DNA from 4 places in the Neobacillus sp. D3-1R genome. Region 1 is predicted to be linked to each of the others. Evidence: riboswitches for the same ligand, from Rfam matches in the RefSeq annotation. Region 1 holds a riboswitch; each other region holds the start of a gene.
What was found. A riboswitch is a leader RNA that binds a small molecule or an ion and turns the genes downstream of it on or off. The one in region 1 is predicted to bind S-adenosylmethionine.
Positions count from the first base shown of each region.

Region 2: another riboswitch for S-adenosylmethionine. It lies ahead of mtnW (2,3-diketo-5-methylthiopentyl-1-phosphate enolase); the one in region 1 lies ahead of ACSBPO_RS12320 (LLM class flavin-dependent oxidoreductase).
Region 3: another riboswitch for S-adenosylmethionine. It lies ahead of mtnK (S-methyl-5-thioribose kinase); the one in region 1 lies ahead of ACSBPO_RS12320 (LLM class flavin-dependent oxidoreductase).
Region 4: another riboswitch for S-adenosylmethionine. It lies ahead of ACSBPO_RS18840 (O-acetylhomoserine aminocarboxypropyltransferase/cysteine synthase family protein); the one in region 1 lies ahead of ACSBPO_RS12320 (LLM class flavin-dependent oxidoreductase).

Region 1 covers NZ_CP197471.1:2,398,475-2,400,654, reverse strand. Annotated here, with positions in the region: gene ACSBPO_RS12335 (L,D-transpeptidase family protein) at 1-266, shown strand, start outside; tRNA gene ACSBPO_RS12330 (tRNA-OTHER) at 317-403, shown strand; gene ACSBPO_RS12325 (hypothetical protein) at 431-559, shown strand; SAM riboswitch class I at 849-954, shown strand; gene ACSBPO_RS12320 (LLM class flavin-dependent oxidoreductase) at 1,066-2,115, shown strand; gene ACSBPO_RS12315 (ATP-grasp domain-containing protein) at 2,129-2,180, shown strand, end outside.
Region 2 covers NZ_CP197471.1:1,319,347-1,321,526, reverse strand. Annotated here, with positions in the region: gene ACSBPO_RS06695 (2-hydroxy-3-keto-5-methylthiopentenyl-1-phosphate phosphatase) at 1-73, opposite strand, end outside; gene mtnW (2,3-diketo-5-methylthiopentyl-1-phosphate enolase) at 73-1,287, opposite strand; SAM riboswitch class I at 1,395-1,509, opposite strand; gene ACSBPO_RS06685 (pyridoxal phosphate-dependent aminotransferase) at 1,595-2,180, opposite strand, start outside.
Region 3 covers NZ_CP197471.1:1,316,729-1,318,908, forward strand. Annotated here, with positions in the region: gene mtnK (S-methyl-5-thioribose kinase) at 1-813, opposite strand, end outside; SAM riboswitch class I at 894-1,042, opposite strand; gene ACSBPO_RS06680 (carbon-nitrogen family hydrolase) at 1,132-1,914, opposite strand; gene ACSBPO_RS06685 (pyridoxal phosphate-dependent aminotransferase) at 2,029-2,180, shown strand, end outside.
Region 4 covers NZ_CP197471.1:3,661,826-3,664,005, reverse strand. Annotated here, with positions in the region: gene ACSBPO_RS18850 (MFS transporter) at 1-56, shown strand, start outside; gene ACSBPO_RS18845 (hypothetical protein) at 193-558, shown strand; SAM riboswitch class I at 627-726, shown strand; gene ACSBPO_RS18840 (O-acetylhomoserine aminocarboxypropyltransferase/cysteine synthase family protein) at 812-2,128, shown strand.

The DNA.
Region 1 (2,180 bases):
AAATTTATCCGATTGCAATAGGGAAAATTTTAACGCAAACACCATTAGGAGAGTATGTGATTGTTAATCGTGAGCCCCAGCCTGGTGGCCCATTTGGTGTTATGTGGCTATCCCTTTCAAGAAGGGGCTATGGTATCCATGGTACAAATAATCCATCATCTATAGGAAAAGCTGTCTCGCACGGATGTATTAGAATGTATAACAAGGATGTATTGGAAGTAGCAAGACTTGCTCCAAATGGTACTAGAGTAGTTATTCAATCTTAATTTAATAATTTTAGGGCATAAATCTAAAATTTCTAGGGAAAATAATCATAAGACTTGTAGCTCAATGGTAGAGCAGCCAGCAAAGTTCAATCGTTCTTTGTCTGAGCATCTCGTAGGTTCGATTCCTACCAAGTCTTATTCTACATGTCTTTGGAGTGATACCTATGAAAAAAGAACCTACATTCCCTAATAGAGAGCAGTTAGACGAAGCATTTACACTTCTTCAAGATCAAATAACCAGAATCACCGTTGAGGAAGAAGAAGAAATGATAAAAATGGATGATGAAAAGTAGAAGATAGCTTGTGTTAAATTTTAAAAAAATGGTTCTGTTAAAGAGCAGTGTTGATTTATAACAAAGTTGATTGGAGCGGAAGGTACGAGACTCCTGCGGGAGCAGCGGGACAGGTGAGACACCACAGGAGCGATAGCGACGAGGAGGCTCACTGCACGCCCCGCGGAAAGCGAGTGCCTGTAGCGGAAATCAACATTCTTGTTTAACAGAGCCTAAAAAATAAATATGTTGACAATCGAAATAATTTACACTATTATCAGCTTATTAAATTAAATTATTAAAATATTTCTTCTTATCAAGAGAGGTGGAGGGACTGGCCCTTTGAAGCCTCGGCAACAGGTTCTTTTGAATACTGTGCCAATTCCATCAAACAAGTATTGTTTGAAAGATGAGAAGAGAGTTTAAATTGAACTCTCTTCTTTGAAGAGAGTTTTTTATTTTTGCGAAAACCCTACTAAGTAGGGTGGAAAAGTAGAGATTGAGCAAAGTGTAGAGGAGAATGTGCAATGAAATATGGATTTTGGTTACCCATTTTTGGTGGTTGGTTACGCAATGTAGAGGATGAGAATATGCCGCCAACATTTGAATATGCAAAAGAGGTCATACAATCAGCGGAAAATTGGGGGTACTCAACAACACTCATTGCCGAGTTGTATTTAAATGACATTAAAGGACCGGAGCATGACTCTCTTGAAGCCTGGTCAACAGCAGCAGCCCTTGCAGCTGTTACAGAGAAAATAGAAATTATGACTGCCATTCGTCCTGGTTTTCATAATCCAGCCATTGCTGCAAAAATGGCTGCTAATATTGATCAAATTAGTAATGGCCGTTTTACTCTTAATGTGGTTTCTGCATGGTGGGCTGAAGAAGCGCGTCAATACGGTGGAATATTTACAGAACATGATGAGCGTTATGCTAGAACTGAAGAATTTATTGATGTATTAAAAGGTTTGTGGGAAGAGGAAACATTCTCATATGAGGGTAAATTTTATGATTTAAAAGATACAAAGCTTTTCCCAAAACCAGTTCAACGCCCTAATCCTATCCTTTATGCGGGAGGCGAGAGTGAGAAAGGGAAGCAGACAATTGTTGAAAAATGTGATGCTTACGTCATGCATGGTGGGACGGTTGAGGAAATTAGAACGAAAGTAGAGGATATGAAGCTACGTCGTGAAAAAACTGGAAATGTACCTTTGTCCTCGTTTGGAATGGCGGCGTATGTCATTTGCCGTGATACAGAGGAAGAAGCTTTAGCTGAACTTGAAAAAATTACAACTGTAAAAGAAACAAGTGGTTATGCGGGCTTTAAGGATTTTACAACTAAATCACAGCTTGAACAAAAAATCCAATTACAAGATTATTCTGTTTCTAACAGAGGTTTACGGCCTAACTTAGTTGGTACCCCTGATCAAATTGCTGATCGCATTTTACAGTATGAAGAAGCTGGTTTGGACTTATTATTACTTCAATTTTCACCACAGCTCGAGGAGATGGAGCGTTTCGCCAAACAAGTAATGACATTAGTTGAACAAAAACGTGGTCTGGTAACAAACTAGGAGGATAATAGAGATGAGTAAAGTATATGTAATTCATGAAAACAGTGAATGGACTGTTCATTTAA
Region 2 (2,180 bases), 1.1 Mb from region 1:
TCATGATCGCAATAATATTGTCTTTTTCCGTGATTGTTCCATCAAAATCACAATAAATAACAGGTCTGCCCATTATGAATTCACCTCCACATATCCCCATAACTCAAGGGCTGTCTTTAATTCTGGGTATGTTTCGGCACCTTCTATCAGAGTTTGGCCCTTCAAATGTACATCAATCGCTTGTCGAAACGCTTTTCCACCACCTATTGCACCCAATGGGTGGCCGTGAACACCACCGCCTGCATTTATGATAGAATCTTGCCCGAAATCATTAATTAATAATGGAACCAATCCAGGATGAATTCCAGCGGATGGTACAGGAAATGCTTTCTTATAGTAGGTATCTTCTTTTATTAGCTCCTGTTTAATCGATATTGCCTTCTCTTTTTCTAATGCTACAGAACCATAAGGTGATGGGAATAAGGATAAATCTGCCCCAGCATATCTCAAGAGTTTACCAAGTAAGAGTGAGTGAGATAATCCATAGGAATTAGAAGAAGTAAGGGCACCACTTACTGCTGGATGCGCCATTATTGGCAATCCAATTTCATCATCTTCACGCAATTCTTGGAGAGTATCTAGCCCATAAGCAAAAACATTAAATAATAATAAATCAGCACCTAACTCTTTCGCTTTTCGAGCTTTTTCTTTTAAACGAGAGGTCCGTCCCGATAAATTAACCGCATACAAAGTCCGATGTCCAGATTGTTCATAAGTGTTTTGTAATACTCTTTTTCCTGATAAAATTCGTTCTTCAAATGGGGTTAATCCATTATCAAAAAGGATTTCATCATCCTTTACAATGTCAACCCCTCCTAAGGCTTGTGCTTCAAGTTGTCTAGATAAGAAATTAAGATCTCTCCCGATTACACCTTTAAAGATACTCATTAGTAACGGTCGATCGTAAACACCTAATTTCTCCCTTATTCCGTTTATCCCAAACCTTGGACCTGGAAAGATATCCTTTAATTGATCAGGAAACTCTAAATCTAGTAATTTGACCTTTCCGTCCAATGATAATTTCCCAAACACTGTGGTTAACATAGCCGGAATATCTGCTGAGAAGTTTACAGGAGGATAGGCAATCTTTATAATGGCTTCCCCTTCATGTTCAGGATCTTCTTCGATAGAAACTACTTTGCCTTTATGTTTTCTTAATTGATTTTGCTCAAGTTCAGGTAGATCAGTCCATGATCCAATTGTTAATCCGAGAGCTATATCCTCTGCTTTTTTAAGTGGGCTACCCTTGATATCTTTAATAAGATACGTAGCAATTAAATCATTCATCGTAAATCTTCCTTTCAAACTCATCTGCATGACTATTCTTTGTTTGCAATTTTCACAATAAAAAAACCTCTTCAAATAAGAAGAGGTTAGCATACATAACTAACGTCCTCTTATCTTTCAGCTTTTTCGCTGCAAGAATTAGCACCGTGCTTTATGAACGGATTCATAAAATCGGTTGCCGGGCTTCATAGGGCTAGTCCCTCCGCCTGCTCTTGATAAGAAAATCGTTTATTTATTTTATACGTTGTAAATGTTATTTTTCAAATTAATTTGGATTATGACAGGATTTAATAACATTGTCAATGGATTATTTGAAAATTTCTAAAGATTTAATTCTCTCTACTGCTTCTTGCATTCTTCCTTCAGAAGTTAAGAGTCCAACACGAACATAACCTTCTCCATAATGACCAAATCCTACTCCTGGTGCGACAGCAATATGTGCCTTTTCTAATAAAAAATCCGCAAATTCTTCAGAAGTATAGCCTTCCGGGACCTTTAACCAAGCAAAAAATGAACCTTTTGGTGCACGAACATCCCAACCAATTGACTTTAATCCCTCTATCAAGACGTTTCTTCTAGATTCATATAAGGCATTTAGCTCTTCCACACACTGTTGTGAAGCGTTTAAAGCTACTGCTGCAGCTTCCTGAATTCCTCCAAAAATGCTTACATAAAGGTGGTCCTGTAACAGTTCAATAGCAGAAATGACACTGCGATTTCCTACCGCAAATCCAACACGCCAGCCTGCCATGTTATAGGTTTTGGATAAAGTATAGATTTCGATTCCAATATCCTTAGCCCCTTCCGTTTGTAAAAAGCTGATCGGCTTTTGTCCATCAAACCCAATTGCGCCATAGGCAAAGTCATGTACCACACAAATATTCGTATTCTTT
Region 3 (2,180 bases), 1.1 Mb from region 1:
GAGTAGATTCGCAAAAACTTGCCCAATATCAAAACCAGCTGGTCCGTAAAAAGCAAACTCCGAATCTATAACTTTCGTTTCCGTTGAGCTCGCAAAAACGCTTCCAGTGTGAAGGTCTCCATGCAATAATACTTCTGCCTCCGTTAAGAAGCTCATTTTTAACAGTGCTACTTGGAAAATGAGTTCTTGATCATTTCTGATTTTGTCAACAGTAGCTTGTAATTCTGATTCATAGGAATTTGTAGGTGAATCAGTATAAGGATCTGTAAAAATTAGATCTTCCGTAATTTTGCAAAGTTCTGGGTTGATAAATTGCCCTAGGAGTTCTTTTTTCTTTGATTGATTCATTCCAAAATCCGAAGTATAAAAAAGTGTTTTTGCTAAATACTCACCTAAATGTTTGGAGAGTAATGGGTATTGATCTCCTCGAATAAAACCCTTTCTAGCAATAGTCAAATGAGATAGATCATCCATAACAGTAATAGCTAATTGATCATCCGTAAAATGTACAACTGGAACATAATCAGGTGCAAGTTTACCAAATATTTTTAAGGCATCTGCTTCAATTTTCGCTCTTTTAAGCGTTAACGGCCAACTTTCACCAACAACCTTTGCGTAAGGAAGGGCCTGCTTGATAATGATTCCCTGGCCACTAGTAGTATCTGTTATACGAAAAACAAGGTTTAAATTACCGTCTCCAATTTCTGAGCAAGTTAGAGTGGAATTCTCAGCGAAAATTCCTAATTTTATGGCTAAATCAATAGCAGAATGTTCAGTGAGTGGTTCATATTTTTTGTCTGTTAATAATGTCATTTTTCATTCCTCCTGGTGTGAAGGGCTAGAAAAAAAGCCCCTTTCTCATAAGAAAGAGGCTTGAAGAATAGTCTTCGCACCTCTTATCTTTCAGAAAGTCTAACTTTCTGTTGGAATTAGCACCGTGCCTTAAATAAAAGGCGCTTTCTTGCGCCACATTTCACAATGGAATTACGGTCGGTTGCTGGGCTTCATAGGGCCAAATCCCTCAGCCATCTCTTGATAAGAGAAAAATGTAAATATTCAATTGAAGTTGATACGATGAAAATAATAACAGGCTTTATTAAATATTGTCAATTCATTTTTTTTAGAAAATTTTTAATATAGGTCAGGCTTTCGATCTTGAAAGACTGGGATGGTATTACGCACCTTGACGACGTTCTCTAAGTCTATTTCTCCATGTAAAATCTCATCACTCTCGGAGGCTTCCGCGACAATTTCTCCCCAAGGATCAATGATTAAAGAATGTCCTGCAAAAATATTACTTGGGTTAGAGCCTGCACAATTACATGCAATGACATAGCATTGATTTTCTATTGCTCTTGCAGTTAATAGAGTTTTCCAATGATGAAGTCTTGGTAATGGCCATTCCGCTACAACAAAGATCGCTTGTGCACCTTTTAGAACATGCGCCCTGATCCATTCAGGAAAGCGAATATCATAACAAATTTGACCAGCAAAAATTTCGCCATCTAATGCAAATATACCTTCGTCTTTTCCTGACTTAAGAAATAAATGTTCACCCATTAATTGGAAGAGGTGAAGTTTACTATATTGATGCACCAGTTCCCCCTGGCGATTAATGATTAAAAGGGTGTTATAGATACCATCTTTTTCCTGATTCGCAATGGATCCTCCAACAAAATGTACATTGAACTTTTTAGCCTTTTCTCGCAGAAAATCAATCGTTTTCTTTGCATGTTGGTCTGCTGTAACTGGTAAGTTTTCTAAATCATAACCTGTTGTCCACAATTCAGGAAAGACAATGATATCCGGTGATTTTTGCATGGCTAATTCAATTTGGGCTTCTGCCTTTTGATAATTTAATTCTGGATTCCCAAATTCTATCGACATTTGGATTAGAGCAATTTTATATTTCATCATGACTCACCACAATCTTTTAAATTTTTCTTTACATTCTGTCATTAAAGTTATATCATTTGTGACTAGATTTTCAATAAAAATTTTCTAATAGATTTGTGTAGGTGAATGTAGATGAAGACTTTTCAACAATCTAATTTATTAAATAGTTTACCAAAGCAGTTTTTTGCTTCTCTTGTTAAGAAAGTATCCCTTTCTGTTGCTAATGGTCATGATGTCATTAATCTTGGGCAAGGTAATCCCGATCAGCCGACACCAGAACATAT
Region 4 (2,180 bases), 1.3 Mb from region 1:
TTTACATTGTGTTCAAAAAATTAAAGGTGGAAAGATCTCTTAAAGAAGCTGTCTAATATTTGACATATTTCTCGGGAAATGTTTGACAATGCCGAATTAAATATCGGCATTGTTTTTTTTGTCGAGAGAAATAAGAAGGATTTTGTGTTAGGAGTAAGAATATGTTAGGGAGAAACTAGTGAGGTGTTGGCTTTGGAAATACTTTATTCATGGGGATCCTCTATAAAACAAAATTCGGCCGTCCAATTATTTATTGATTCACAAGAATTCATGATTACCTTTGAGATTGGTCATGAAGAAATGACTGTATTATTTCAAAATGGAATGATAGAAATAACCAAAATGGTGAAAGCACAAATACCTCAAATCTATATAAAAGGTAATTTAGAATCAATAGAAAAATTATTAAAAGGGCAGTGTTCATTAAGGGAACTCATTTCTCAACAATTCATTATTGTTGAAGCTACGTTTAGAAAAATCCTTTTCTTAGAAACATTATTTAAACTTGCGCATTCGGATTTTATTTCTGAAATTTCTAAAAATAACTTGACGGTATAAAAATTGGTGTGATAAGATTCAGTTAAATTTTATTTCATTAACATCAGTAATACATGAAAACTTAATATTTCTTATCAAGAGAGGTGGAGGGACTGGCCCTTTGAAACCCGGCAACCGGTAATAACACGGTGCTAAATCCAGCAGAGTTTTAACTCTGGAAGATAAGAAGAGATGACAGCTAACCTCTTCTTCGGAAGTGGTTTTTTTATTTTCTTCTAGACTAAAGACTAATAATTAGAAGGAGAGATTGAGAATGAGTGTAAATCAAAAAAATTATCGATTTGAGACATTAAGTGTTCACGGAGGTTTAACACCTGACCCCGTAACAGGGGCTAGAGCAGTTCCGATTTATCAAAATAATGCCTACCAATTTCAGAATACGGAGCATGCTGCCAATCTATTTGCATTAAAAGAGCCTGGTTACATATACACAAGAATACACAATCCAACGGTTACTGTATTTGAAGAAAGAGTTGCTTTGCTAGAAGGTGGTGTAGGGGCGCTAGCCGTTGCAAGCGGTATGGCTGCTATTACATTGGCGATTTTAAACATTGCTCAAGCTGGGGATGAAATCGTTTCGGCTTCGACGCTTTATGGTGGAACCTATAATTTATTTGCGACAACGTTGCCGAAGTATGGAATCACAGTTAGGTTTGTCGATCCCGAAAAGCCGGAGAATTTTGCAGCAGCTATCTCGGAAAAAACAAAAGCCGTTTTTGCTGAAACAATTGGCAATCCGAGTTTAAGAGTATTAGATATCGAAAAGGTATCTGAAATCGCTCATTCCCATGGGATTCCGTTAATCATTGATAATACCTTTGCAACTCCATACCTTTGCAGACCAATCGAATACGGAGCGGACATTGTGGTACATTCAGCCACAAAATGGTTATTAGGTAATGGAACTACACTTGGAGGAATTATTGTTGATGGTGGGAAGTTTGATTGGAATTCTAGCAAGTTCCCTGGATTTAATGAACCTGATCCAAGCTATCATAACTTAGTCTATAGTGAGGCGTTAGGATCCCAAGCTTATATTATTAAGGCAAGAGTTCAACTTCTCCGCGATCTTGGGCCATCACTAAGTCCGCAAAATGCCTTCCAATTCACACTAGGGTTAGAAACACTACATGTTAGAATGAAGGAGCACATTGCCAATACAAAAGTAATTGTACGTTACCTCGAGGAACACTCAGCAGTTGATTGGGTAGGGTATCCAGGTAATGAACCGCATCCTGATTATCACCTAGTCGAGAAATACTTACCAAAAGGTGCTGGGGCAGTGGTTGTTTTTGGCATAAAAGGTGGTAGAGAAGCAGGAGCAAAGTTAATTAATTCGGCTAAGCTCTGGGCACATGTTGCCAATGTAGGAGATGCCAAAAGCTTAATGATTCATCCTGCAAGCACGACGCATCAACAATTAGACAATGAAGGGTTAATAGCTTCAGGAGTTTCAGAAGATTTAATCAGACTATCTATTGGAATCGAAAATGTAGAAGATTTAATAGAAGACTTAGAACAAGCAATTGAAAATGCGACGGGTATACGTTCTATTTCATTACAGGTATAAATGTAAATTGAAAAAATACCCATAAATTATTCTAGAAAAATAGATTGACACC